One region of the Micromonospora sp. NPDC003944 genome, then DNA from elsewhere that is predicted to be linked to it. Evidence: riboswitches for the same ligand, from Rfam matches in the RefSeq annotation. Region 1 holds a riboswitch; each other region holds the start of a gene.
The links. A riboswitch is a leader RNA that binds a small molecule or an ion and turns the genes downstream of it on or off. The one in region 1 is predicted to bind cobalamin.

Region 1 (3,225 bases):
CCAGTGGTACGCGGCCAGGTAGTGGTGACTCGGCGGCAGGTCCGGGTCGTGGTAGATGGCGATCGGGTTCTCCCCGAAGCCGCGTGGCGGCTGGATCAGCAGCACCACGTTGCCGAAGCGCAGCCCGGCGAGCACGATGTCGCCGCCCTCGGTGTACAGCTCGCCGGGCGGCTCACCCCAGTGCTCCCGCATCCGCTCACGCAGCTCGACCGGGACCTGGTCGAACCACCGCCGGTACGTGTCCCCCGGTATCCGGGCCTCGGCGGCGGCCAACTGCTCCGGGGTGAGCCACTCCACGTCGTGCCCACCGGCGGCGATCAGCGCGTGGATCAGCGCGTCGCCGTCGGCGGGCGGTGGGGCGTCACCCAGGTCGTAGCCGTCCTCGGCCAGCGCGGCGAGCAACCGGACCGCCGAGGCCGGGGTGTCCAGCCCGACGGCGTTGCCGACCCGGGAGTGCTTGGTGGGGTACGAGCTGAGCACCACGGCGACCCGCTTGTCGGGGTTGGGAAGGTACCGCAGCCGGGCGTGGCGCACCGCGATCCCGGCGACCCGGGCGGCCCGCTCGGGGTCGGCGGCGTAGACCGAGAGCCCGTCGGCGTCGATCTGTTTGAACGAGAACGGCACGGTGATGATCCGGCCGTCGAACTCGGGGATGGCCACCTGCATCGCGGCGTCCAACGGGGAGAGTCCGGCGTCGCTGTCGGCCCACTGCTTCCGGGTGCTGGTCAGGCAGAGCGCCTGGATGATCGGCACGTCCAGGGCTGCCAGGGCGCCGACGTCCCAGGCGTCCTCGTCGCCGCCCCCGGAGGCGTCCGCGGCGACCGCGCCGCCCGCCGCGAGCACGGTGACCAGCAACGCGTCACAGCGGGCGAAGAGCCCGAGCGGGCCGGCGCCCGCTGTCAGCCCGCGCAGCGAACCGCAGAAGATCGGCAGCGGGTTGCCGCCGGCCTCGCGGACCGCGTCCGCGAGCACGTCGACGAAGCCGGTGTTACCGGCGAGGGCGTGCGCCCGGTAGAAGACGATTCCCACGGTGGGCCGGTCCGGGGCGGCGGGGTGGTCGCCGTGCACGCCGTACGCCGGGGTGGGCGTGGGCGGGGCGAACCCCTCGCCGGTGAGCAGCACCGTGTCGGAGAGGAACCGGGCCATCTGCCCGAGGTTGTCCGGACCGCCCTCGACCAGGTACGCCAGCGCCTGGGTGACGACCCCGGACGGCACCGTGGAGATGGCCATCAGCTCCGCGTCGGGTAGCGCCTCGCCGCCGAGCACGACCGTCGGTACACCGGTGGCGAGCACCGCGGCGAGGCCGTCCGGCCACGCCTGTCGACCGCCGAGCAGGCGTACGACGACGAGGCTCACCCCGCCGAGCAGGGCGGGAACCTCGTCGGTGGTGACCCGCGCGGGGTTGGCCAACCGGTAGTCGGCGCCGCTGGCGCGGGCGGCCAGCAGGTCGGTGTCGGCGGTGGAGAGCAACAGGATGCGCACGGCAGGCTCCGGGGGGTGACGTCGACGCGTTCGCGGGAGCGAGCCGGCGACGTGGGATGGGCGCGGGGTTCAGCAGGCACCGCGACCCGGGTGGCTCACCGACGGGGGGCCGGCGGCGACGGGTGGCGCGGTGTGGAACTCAGCGGTGAACGGCGCGGGAGCGTGCGGATGCCGGCGCGGCGGGGTGTCCGCCGCGCGGCTCACGACGGTGATCGTCGGTGATAGAGACGCCATGCGTCATCGGGTCCTCCTCGGGTGTCCACGCCCTGGGGTACGTCCCGACGGCCGAAGTATCCTGGCTTCCGGATCGACGCTCTCCCCCGGCCTTCCAGCCGCAGACACACGGCCGTGACTCACGAGGGGGGATCGCTCCCCGGTGACAGTGGCGGGACCGCGTCGGAATCGCACCGACTTCCTTCACTGCCGTCAGGCCGCGAATGCTGCCACACCCCTACGCTGCCGGTCAACGCCGGTCCGGCCCCGCCGGGCGGACCCCACCCATCGAGGTTCGGCGATTGGTGCGGGGATTGCTCCGCGCGGCGGCATGCCCCCCGACCGATGCCCGCCGTCCTTTGCTCTGCTGCCCTGTGCGCACCAGGCACGGAGGGTCACCGGCGCTCACCGGGCAGCAGAGCAAAGGACGTCCGAACGAGCTCTGACCTGCGCCGACCGCCCCGGCCGGGCGGTGCCGGTCGACCCTCCGGACGCAGGCCGGCGAACGCCACACCAGCGCCCGCTGTCGATCTCGGTGGTCGATCACCGTGCCCGTCCCCCGGTTCGACCTGCCGGGCCAGTGGCTGGCGCGGTCCCGGTGGTCCCGACGCCGAGGTCGACTCAGGCCGCGCTCGCCGTCGTGGTCGACGAGCGCGGCAGTGTGATGATCGACGCTGGGCGGAGCCCCGCGCACACCCCTCGGAGCGGGCTCAGCGGGCGTGGCGTTCCGGGTGGGCGCGGTTCCACGCCCGCATCCGCTCCGGGTAGCCGGTGCGGCCCGCCTCGTACAACGGCACCGCGTGCTTGCGGGCGATGGCCCCGGCGGCGCGGGGCGTTCCGGTGCGCCGGCGGATCCACTCACCGTCGTGGGCGATCGCCACCACCGTGGTGTCCGTCGCGGTGGTCTCCGGTTCCAGGTAGAACTCCACGCCCCGCCGACTGGCGACGAACGCCTCCAGCGCCGCGAGGTCCTCGCGGGTCGCCTCCCGGTCCAGCTTCGTCGGGGTCGCCTCGGCACCCCGTGACCGGCGACTGAACCAGCTCATGACCAGCCCCTCTCCTCGACACCTCCCAGTGCACCACCACATCCTGGCAATACGCTGCACGGCGGGTGGGAGCAACCTGATCCGCGCCGGGTGGAACCCGCGACGCGTGGGCGGTGTCATGAGTGTGATCCGAACGGAGGCCTCCCCTGGACGACGACACTCTCGTCACCCGCGCTCGGGCCGGTGACCTGGAGGCGTACGACCTCCTGGTCGCCCGGCACACCGCGTCCGCGTACCGGACGGCGGTGCTGCTCGGTGCGGGTTCGGACTCCGAGGACGTCACGCAGGAGGCGTTCGTGAAGGCGTACCGCAAGCTGTCCCGTTACCGGGGCGAGTCGTCCTTCCGCTCGTGGCTGCTCGCGATCGTCGCCAACGAGACCCGCAACCTGCACCGGTCCCGGGGCCGGCGCGACGGGCTCGTCCTGCGGGCGGCGTCGGCCGACCCGACGCCCGAGATCGCCGAGGACGGGGCGGTGGACGCGGT
Region 2 (3,225 bases), on a different contig from region 1:
GCGTTCGCGGCGATGTCCAACGCCATCATCGAGAGCGTCCCGGCCGGACAGACCGGTGAGGCGAGCGGCGTCAACACCATCGCCCGCACCATCGGCAGCAGCATCGGCGCGGCGGTCGTGGCGGCCGTCATCACCTCGAACAGCACTCCGCAGGGGCTGCCCACCGACGCGGCGTTCACCGCCGGCTTCTGGGTGTGCGCGGGCGTCGCAGTCCTGGCCGTCCTCGCGGCACTCGCCCTGCCTTCGGCGCGTCGCCGCCACGAACAGGCCGTCGCCGCCGGTGTCGACGACCTCCCGCCCGAGCCGGTCGAGCTGCACCTGCCCCACCGGCAGCACTGAGCAAGCGGCTGACAAACGCAGGCCGTGCCCCCTTCCGGTGGGCACGGCCTGTGCCGTTCGGTGTGGCCCAGACCTGCCCGCTACCCACCCAGTCGAAGGTGCCAGCGCGCACCCCGGCTGGTGAGCCGGACGACCGCCAACGGCTCGACGTCCACCTGCCGGTACGTCGCCACCGGAAGACCGAGGGCGTGCACCACCGCGACCCGGATCACCAGCGGGTGGGCGACCGCGACGATGCGTCCACCCGCTCGGTGCTGCTCGTCCAGCCAACCGCCGAGCCGATCCCGCACCGCCGTGACGGACTCACCACCGTGTGGCGCGGACTCCGGTGCGGACAGCCATTCGTGCAGCGCCTGCGGCTGCGTGTGGGCGATCTCCTCGAGCGACAGTCCGGCCCAGGTCCCGTAGTCGCAGTCGGCCAACGCGCTCTCGATCGTCGGCAGCAGACCGAGGGCGTCGGCGGTCTGCCGGGCGGCCGGCGCCGGGCTGGACAGACAGGTGTCGTGCACGCCGAGGCGACCCCGCCGCTCCGCACCCGAGGAGGCCCGGGCGAGGGCGGCACGCAGGCCACCCTCGTCCAGGCCGTCGTCGGCACCGCCGAAGCGGGCCCCGCGCAGAGCGGCGGTGTGACCGTGGGCGACCAGCCGGAGGCTGGCGCCGGTCACGTACTCGGCAGTGCGGTGCCGGCCCGGCGACGCCGCTCCTGGTGCATCAGGGCCGCGAACAGCAGGCCGATGCCGGTCCAGAGCACGACCTGGGTGCCCAGCGAGGCCAGCCGGAACTCCCACAACAGGGCTGCGGGGAAGTCCGCCGGGACCTCCTGGAAGGACGGCATCACCACGTACGACACGGCCGTGACCAGGACGAACCCACCTACGGCTGCGGCGGCGCGCAGCCAGGTGGGCGCCTGGGCACCGACCGACCGGTAGCCCAGCGAGCCGGCCCACACGGCCACCAGCCCGAGCACCACCATCAACAGGTAGGTGACGGTCCGCTGGTCGATGGTGGCCGGGTCGCCGACCGCCGGCGGGTTCGCCGGGTACTTGAGGAACGGCACGATCACCGCGCCGAGCAGCGCCGCGCCGGCCAGCAGCAGGCCCGAGCGCCCGTCGTCGTCGCCGCGCCGTCGGCGGGACAGCAGGACGTACGCCGTGGCCAGCAGCCCACCCATGGCGGCCCCGAACAGGCCGGTGGCCAGGAACAGGCCGCCGCGCTGACCCGTCCGGCTGACCAGGGCGTCCTCGTGGTCGTGCGCACCGGCCGCGGGCTCGGCGTGCGTCGCCGCCTCCTCGATGGCGATGGCCGCCTCGACGTGCGGTTCGCCGGCGACGTACGCGAATGCCCCGGCGAGCAGGCCGGCGATCAGACCGGCCAGCAGCCCGCGAACGAGGGCGGCGAGGAAGGGGGGAGTGCCGGTGGTGGTGGTCAGTGGCACGGGACGCCCAGCAGGTGCCTGCCGTCGTGCATCAACTCGTGCAGGTACATCCCGCTGCGCGACACCGCCCCCTGGTCGAAGGCGACGAGGTACGCCAGCAGCGCGAGCGCGGCAACGGTCGCCAGGGCAGTCCACAAGAGACGGGCACTGCCAGCGGGGTGCACCACCGGCTGGCTGGAAGCGGAGCTAGACATGAATACACGAACCTCCCCAGGGATGACGCGTCCCCATCGCAAGGCTGCGGACGACCGAGCGTCCTGGCTCGCGGCCCCCGGTTGTTGCTGGGAACCGCTCACAGTGGCGCGACCGCGCCGGATTCACACCGGCTTCCCTCGCGTCGCCGCAGATAGTGGGTCGACGGTATCGGTGCCGCCTCAGGTGGTCAACCCGGGGCCCCGCGCCCCCGTCGGGTACGTGAAGATCTGGACCAGCCGCAGGTGTCGGTGGATTCGTCAGACCAAAAGGCGACACTGTGGGAAGTTGGTCGTCGTGCGCGTTCCGCCACTCGGCAACAGTCTGTTACCGCTAACATGGTCAATCTGCCAGATCGGCTCTGCGGCTTCGGGTCAACCCGGAGTGGTTCGATCAGCGGCGGGGCGGGGTGTGCGATGGGGGAGAACGCGCCAGGGCGGTTCCGGTGACGACCGGCGAGACCGCGCCACGACCGGGGATCGTCGACGCGCACCATCACCTCTGGGTCCGGGCGCGGCACCCGCAGCCCTGGATCGACCCGCACACCATGGCCGCGATCGACGACGACTTCACGCCTGTCGAACTCGCACCGGCGACCCGGGCCGCCGGGGTCACCCAGACCGTGGTCGTACAGTCCGTCGCCGTCCGGTCGGAGACGCCCGAGCTGCTCGGCATCGCGGCCGACGATCCTCTCGTCGCCGGGGTGGTCGGCTGGGTCGACCTCACCTCCGCCGACGTCGGCCGCCGCGTCGAGCGACTGCGCCGGGCGCGCGGCGGCGAACGGCTGGTCGGGGTGCGTCACCTGGTCCAGTCCGAACCCGACCCGGCCTATCTCGACCGTCCCGACGTGCGACGCGGCATCGCCGAGGTCGGTGCCGCAGGGCTCGCCTTCGACCTCTTGGTGCGCCATCGCCAACTGCCGGCTGCCACCCGGCTCGTCCGCGACCTGCCGCAGGTGCGGTTCGTCCTGGACCACCTGGGCAAACCCCCGCTCGGGCGCGACGACCTCGGTGACTGGCACCGCGACCTGCGGGCGCTGGCGGCCGAGCCCAACACGACGGCGAAGCTCTCCGGCCTGGTGACCGAGGTGGACGGCGGGTCCTGGACGACGGCGGACCTGCGGCCCGCGGTCGAGCACGCCCTCGACGTGTTCGGGCCGGATCGGTTGATGTTCGGCTCGGACTGGCCGGTGTGCCTGCTCGTCAGCTCGTACACGCGTTGGGTCAGCGTCCTCGGTGATCTGCTGGACCCGCTGTCCG
Region 3 (3,225 bases), on a different contig from region 1:
CTCGGCCACCGCGGCCGAGGCCGCCGCGATCGGCAAGCTCGGCTTCCGGCTGGAACCGCTCGCCCCGCCGCCGAACGCCGAGCGCGGCGCCGACGACTTCGGTACGCAGGCCTTCCCGCCGGCCGACTCCAACTACCACGACTACGCGGAGTTGACCGCCGTCGTGAACCAGGTCGTCGCCGACCATCCGGCGATCGCCCGCAAGATCAGCATCGGTTCGTCGTACGAGGGCCGCGACCTGATGGCGGTGAAGATCTCCGACAACGTCGGCACCGACGAGAACGAGCCGGAGATCCTGTTCAACTCCCAGCAGCACGCCCGCGAGCACCTGACCGTCGAGATGGCGATCTACCTGCTCAACCTCTTCACCGACAACTACGGCAGTGACTCCCGGATCACCAACATCGTCAACGGCCGGGAGCTCTGGATCGTGCCGACTGTCAACCCGGACGGCAGCGAGTACGACATCGCCACCGGCTCGTACCGCTCCTGGCGCAAGAACCGGCAGCCCAACAGCGGCTCGTCGAACGTCGGCACGGACCTGAACCGCAACTGGTCCTACAACTGGGGTTGCTGCGGTGGGTCGTCCGGAAGCACCTCGTCGGAGACCTACCGGGGGCCGTCGGCGTTCTCCGCACCCGAGACGCAGGCGCTGCGCAACTTCGTCAACGGCCGGGTGGTCGGTGGTGTGCAGCAGATCAAAGCCAACATCGACTTCCACACGTACTCGGAGCTGGTGCTCTGGCCGTACGGCTACACCACGGCGAACACCGCGACCGGGATGAACGCGGACCAGTACAACACCTTCGCCACCATCGGACAGCAGATGGCGGCCACCAACAACTACACCCCGGAACAGTCCAGCGACCTCTACATCACCGACGGAGACAGCCTCGACTGGATGTGGGCCACCCACAACATCTGGGCGTACACCTTCGAGATGTACCCCGGCTCGTCCGGAGGCGGCGGTTTCTACCCGCCCGACGAGGTGATCGGAGCGCAGACCTCGCGCAACCGGGAGGCGGTGCTGATCCTCAGCGAGTACGCCGACTGCCCGTACCGGGCCATCGGCAAGCAGGCCCAGTACTGCGGCGGTGGTGGCGGCACCACGGTCTGGTCGGACACCTTCGAGACCGCCACCGGCTGGACCATCAACCCGTCCGGCACCGACACCGCGACCGTCGGCGCGTTCGAGCGGGGCGCTGCCCAGGCGACCAACTCCTCCGGAGCCAAGCAGCTCACCCCGTACGCCGGGTCCAACGACCTGGTCACCGGCCGGCTGGCCGGCTCGGCAGCCGGTGACTACGACGTCGACGGCGGCGTGACGAGCGCCAGGTCCCCGGCGGTGACCCTGCCGTCGTCCGGCACGCTCACCCTCTCGCTCGCCTGGTACCTGGCGCACGGCTCGAACGCCTCGTCGGCTGACTACCTGCGGGTGAGCGTGGTGCACAACGGTGGCACCACGGCGCTGCTCACCCAGGCCGGTGCGGCAAGCAACCGCAACGGGAGCTGGGCCGTCGCCAACCTCAACCTCACCCCGTACGCCGGCCAGTCGGTCCGCGTACTCGTCGAGGCGGCGGACGCGTCCGGGGCCAGCCTGGTAGAGGCGGCTGTGGACAACGTCACCATCACGTCCTCCTGATCGGGTGGGGCCCCGTCCCGCCCCGACGGGGCCCCACCACCCGCTCCGAGCCTCCAGATCCGGGACATATCCCTCGTGCGCCACGCCTCCGGTGATCGACAGCCGCTGATCGACCCTTGATCGATCCGGCACGTCCCGGGGGTGCGCTACCGTCTTAGCGACCAGTCCGCAGCGAAGCCGGTGCTCATCCCGGCGCTGTCCCGCAACTGTGATGCCCCACCCGACGGTGGGGACGAGCCAGGTCGCCTACGGATCGGTCGCGAAACGCGCTCTCGAGGAAGGGCGCCTCGTGGGCGGGCGTACGAAAGTCCCTGTCGGCGAAGCACCACACTCCTCGACCGACAGGAGGCCCCCATGTTCAGACGTACCCCTCGGCTCTTCGCGGCGTCCCTCGCGGTCGCCGCGCTCGCCCTCGGCGCCTGCGCCGAGAAGGCCGACGACAAGCCGAGCACCGGCACGGCCGCCGCCGCCTACCCGGTCACGGTCGGCGCGCTCACCCTCGACAAGCGTCCCGAGAAGATCGTCGTGCTGTCGCCCACCGCCACCGAGATGCTCTTCGCGATCGGTGCTGGCCCGCAGGTGACCGCCGTCGACGACCAGTCGAACTACCCGACCGACGCGCCCAAGACCGACCTCTCCGCCTTCCAGCCGAACGCCGAGGCGATCGCCGGTAAGAACCCCGACCTCGTGGTGCTCTCCGACGACCGCAACAAGGTCGTCGAGCAGCTCGGCAAGCTGAAGATCCCCGTGTACCAGACCCCGGCGGCGACCACCCTCGACGACTCGTACCGGCAGATCACCGAGCTGGGCACGCTGACCGGGCACGCCGACCAGGCCACCGACGTCGTGACCCGGATGAAGGACGACATCGCCAAGCTGGTCAAGGACCTGCCGCAGCGTGCCGAGAAGCTCACCTACTTCCACGAGCTGGGCCCGGAGCTGTACAGCGCCACCAGCAAGACCTTCATCGGCTCGCTGTACAGCCAGGTCGGCCTGACCAACATCGCCGACCCGGCCGACGCGGACGGCAAGAACGCCGGCTACCCGCAGCTGTCCCAGGAGGTCATCGTCAAGGCCGACCCGGACTTCGTCTTCCTGGCCGACGCCAAGTGCTGCCAGCAGAGCGCCGACACGGTCAAGGCCCGCAGCGGCTGGGCCGGGCTCACCGCGGTGAAGAACAACCAGGTCATCGCCCTGGACGACGACATCGCCTCCCGCTGGGGCCCGCGGGTCGTGGACCTGCTCCGGGTCATCATCGACGCGGTCGCCAAGGTGCCCGCGTGAGCGTCGTCCGTCGGTGACCGGGCCGCGACAGGTGTCCGATCCGACGCCGACCGATCGGCCGACCGAAACCCCGCCGTCGTCCGAGCGGGCCGAGCCGCACACCGCAGCTCGGCCTGCCGGGCTGCTGTCCGTGGCCCGGCCCGCCGGGCTGCGCATGCGGTGGCTGGTCGCAGGGCTGTTCGCGGTACTCGTCGCGCTCGTTGCCGGGGTGTCGCTCGGCCCGGTGAGCCTGCCCCCGGGCAGCGTCGCCGCCGAGCTGCTCAACCTGCTCCCCGGGGTGCACCTCGACAGCGGACTGA
Region 4 (3,225 bases), on a different contig from region 1:
GTCCACAGCCCGCGGGCCTTCAGCTCGCGTACCAGAGCGGTGTTGACCTGGAGGAACTCCCCGGACAGCGTCTCGCGCTTGAACAGGTTCGACACCTGCGGCTCGATGCACTCGTAGCACCCGGCGATCGAGGCGATGGTCGCGGTCGGCGCGACCGCCACCAGCAGCGAGTTGCGCAACCCGTGCGCCGCGACCTTCTCCCGCAGGGCCGTCCAGCGTGCCGTCTGCGTACCCTCGACACCCCACAGGTCGGGCTGGAGTTGGCCCCGCGCGGCCCGGGTCTGCGGGTACGTCGGGTGCGCGCCGACGTCGCGCGCCAGGTCGGCGGAGGTCTCCAGCGCGGTCAGGTACAGCTCCTCGCTGATCCGGGTGGACAGCTCCCGCGCTGCCGGCGAGTCGAACGGCAGCCGCAGGGCGAAGAAGACGTCCTGCAACCCCATCAGCCCGAGCCCGACCGGCCGCCAGCGGGGGTTGCTCGCGGCCGCCTGCGCGGTCGGGTAGTAGTTGATGTCGATGACCCGGTCCAGGAAGGTCACCGCGGTCCGGACCGTGGCGCGGAGCCGGTTCCAGTCGATGCCGCCGTCGACGAGGTGGGCGGCGAGGTTCACCGAGCCGAGGTTGCACACGGCGGTCTCGGCGTCGCTCGACACTTCGACGATCTCGGTGCAGAGGTTGGACAGGTGCACCACGTTGCCCGGTTCGGCGGTCTGGTTGCACAGCCGGTTCGACGCGTCCTTGAAGGTCATCCACCCGTTGCCGGTCTGGGCGAGGGTCCGCATCATCTTCCCGTACAGCTCCCGCGCCGGGACCTGTCGCACGTAGCGGCCCTGCGCCTCGGCCTGCCGGTACGCGGCGTCGAACCGCTCCCCCCACAGGTCGGGCAGCTCGGGCACCTCGTTCGGGTCGAACAGCGACCACAGCTCGTCGGCCTCGACCCGGCGCATGAACTCGTCCGGGACCCAGTTGGCCAGGTTGAGGTTGTGGGTGCGCCGGGCGTCCTCGCCGGTGTTGTCGCGCAGCTGCAGGAACTCTTCGATGTCCGGGTGCCACGGCTCCAGGTAGACGCAGGCCGCGCCCTTGCGCCGGCCGCCCTGGTTGACGGCGGCGACGCTCGCGTCAAGCGTGCGCAGCCACGGCACGATCCCGTTGGACTGCCCGTTCGTGCCCCGGATCAGCGCTCCCCGGGAGCGGACGCGGGAGTACGCGATGCCGATGCCGCCGGCGAACTTGGACAGGTTGGCGACCTGGGCGTACCGGGCGTAGATCGAGTCCAACTCGTCGAGCGGGGAGTCGACCAGATAGCAGGAGGACATCTGGGTGTGTCGGGTGCCGGAGTTGAACAGGGTCGGTGAGCTGGGCAGGTAGGCCAGGCTGGACATCAGCCGGTAGAAGCTGACCGCCTCGTCCGCCGTCCGGGACAGGCCACAGGCCACCCGCAGCAGCCAGTACTGCGGGGTCTCCAGCACCAGTCGGCTGGTGGGGTGGCGCAGCAGGTAGCGGTCGTACACCGTGCGCAGGCCGAAGTACTCGAACCGGCGGTCACCGTCCGGGTCGACGGCGTGGTCCAGGGTCGTGGCGTGGGCGGCGACGAACGCGGCGGTGTCGTCGCCGATCAGGCCCTCGGCGTGGCCGACCCGGATCGCCGCGCTGAACGAGGTGATGCCCTGTCGACGCACCTCCTTGTCGACGTAGCCGGCGAGCAGTCGCGCGGCGAGGCGCGAGTACTGCGGCTCCTCACCGATCATCTCGGCCGCGGTCTGGATGGACAGCCGGTCCAGTTCCGCAGTGGTCGCGCCGTCGTAGAGGCCGCTGATGGTACGGGTGGCCACCCGCATCGGGTCGACGTCGGTCAGGTCGTCGGCCCACCGCTCGACCGCTCGGACGATCTTGTTCACGTCCACGGGTTCGGTGCCGCCGTCGCGCTTGCGGACCTGCATCGGCGTTCGCCGCAGGGTCGCGTCGCCGCTGGCCGGGACTACCTCGGTGACTGTCACCACTCGCTCCTCGGAGTTCGAGACCTGGTGGCCCGGACGCGAGGGGACAGACACCGACGGACGCCACGCGCTTCGGCGTGGATCAGGTGGCGTCAGCCGTCCCACGCGGCCTCGGACCGCCGCCCACCCGGGTGCGGGTACGCGGCGCGCTGGCAGGTCTTCGGACTCGCGGGCACGACCGGGCTCGCCGGTCTCCTACTGGCCGTCGCTTCCCAGGCCGATCGGTGGCCCAGTGCTGATGACGGCTGTCGTTCCCACTCACCGCTGCGGGACAGTCCCGGATTTCCACCGGGTTCCCTGTTGCCTCGACCGCACTGGATGAGCGGCCGAACCAGCTGCGCTCGACACCATATATAGGGATGCAGACGTTGTCACACCCCACATGTCGGTCCCGGGCGTGTCGGCGGCGGCGCGGTGACCACCGTCACCAACCGCGGGGGCACACGCCATGGCCGACCGACGCCGGGCACCGGGGACGAGGCTCGCGCACGAGTGTCGACAATCGACAAAGATGTGACGTATCGAAGCGACAGTCACGCTGGCCACACTCATGGGTCGCCGTCGATTCCTCAGATCGAGGCGGAACATCCAATCTCCAGGGCCCGGCGTCTGCGGCACCATCTCTCGCCAACCGGCATGATGGGCGTCAAGACGGAACGACGAGGCAGCAAAACATCATATGTCTAGGCCTCTCGGGTGATCGACAACGTTGACGTGCTGGAGCAGCCCTCCGTATACTCCCAGTGATCATCTGATCTTTAGCCTAGCCGGGCGAGGAGCGCATGCCGCAGATCACTGCCGTCACCGTCGAAGACGTCCGCTTCCCCACCTCCCTGACCGCTGACGGGTCAGACGCCATGAACAAGGACGGCGACTACTCTGCGGCCTACGTCATCCTGCACACCGACGGCGTCGACGGCGTGGGCGCGCCACTCGCGGGGCACGGCCTGACCTTCACCATCGGTCGGGGCAACGACATCGTCGCGGCGGCAGCCGTCCACCAGGCCCAACTCCTCGTGGGCCTGGACGTGGCCACGATGGCGGCGGACATGGGCGCGGTCTACCGCCTGCTCACCTCCGACTCGCAACTGCGCTGGCTCGGCCCGGAGAAGGGCGTCGTCCACCTGTCCCTCGCCGCCGTGTTGAACGCGTCGTGGGACCTGGTCGCCCGGGTCGCCGACAAACCGCTGTGGCGACTGCTCGTCGACATGTCCCCCGAGCAACTCGTCGA

Region 2: another riboswitch for cobalamin. It lies ahead of ACWER9_RS20985 (CbtB domain-containing protein); the one in region 1 lies ahead of cobN (cobaltochelatase subunit CobN).
Region 3: another riboswitch for cobalamin. It lies ahead of ACWER9_RS16710 (ABC transporter substrate-binding protein); the one in region 1 lies ahead of cobN (cobaltochelatase subunit CobN).
Region 4: another riboswitch for cobalamin. It lies ahead of ACWER9_RS21025 (ribonucleoside-diphosphate reductase subunit alpha); the one in region 1 lies ahead of cobN (cobaltochelatase subunit CobN).

Annotation. Positions count from the first base shown of each region.
Region 1 is NZ_JBSGIV010000001.1:93,923-97,147, reverse strand. It holds gene cobN (cobaltochelatase subunit CobN) at 1-1,482, opposite strand, end outside; cobalamin riboswitch at 1,749-1,925, opposite strand; gene ACWER9_RS00410 (hypothetical protein) at 2,406-2,741, opposite strand; gene ACWER9_RS00405 (RNA polymerase sigma factor) at 2,987-3,225, shown strand, end outside.
Region 2 is NZ_JBSGIV010000043.1:2,134-5,358, forward strand. It holds gene ACWER9_RS20970 (MFS transporter) at 1-339, shown strand, start outside; gene ACWER9_RS20975 (histidine phosphatase family protein) at 420-1,004, opposite strand; gene ACWER9_RS20980 (CbtA family protein) at 1,001-1,774, opposite strand; gene ACWER9_RS20985 (CbtB domain-containing protein) at 1,765-1,968, opposite strand; cobalamin riboswitch at 2,003-2,157, opposite strand; gene ACWER9_RS20990 (amidohydrolase family protein) at 2,412-3,225, shown strand, end outside.
Region 3 is NZ_JBSGIV010000030.1:15,911-19,135, reverse strand. It holds gene ACWER9_RS16715 (M14 family metallopeptidase) at 1-1,642, shown strand, start outside; cobalamin riboswitch at 1,765-1,906, shown strand; gene ACWER9_RS16710 (ABC transporter substrate-binding protein) at 1,997-2,926, shown strand; gene ACWER9_RS16705 (FecCD family ABC transporter permease) at 3,081-3,225, shown strand, end outside.
Region 4 is NZ_JBSGIV010000043.1:11,365-14,589, reverse strand. It holds gene ACWER9_RS21025 (ribonucleoside-diphosphate reductase subunit alpha) at 1-1,937, opposite strand, end outside; cobalamin riboswitch at 2,129-2,345, opposite strand; gene ACWER9_RS21020 (enolase C-terminal domain-like protein) at 2,777-3,225, shown strand, end outside.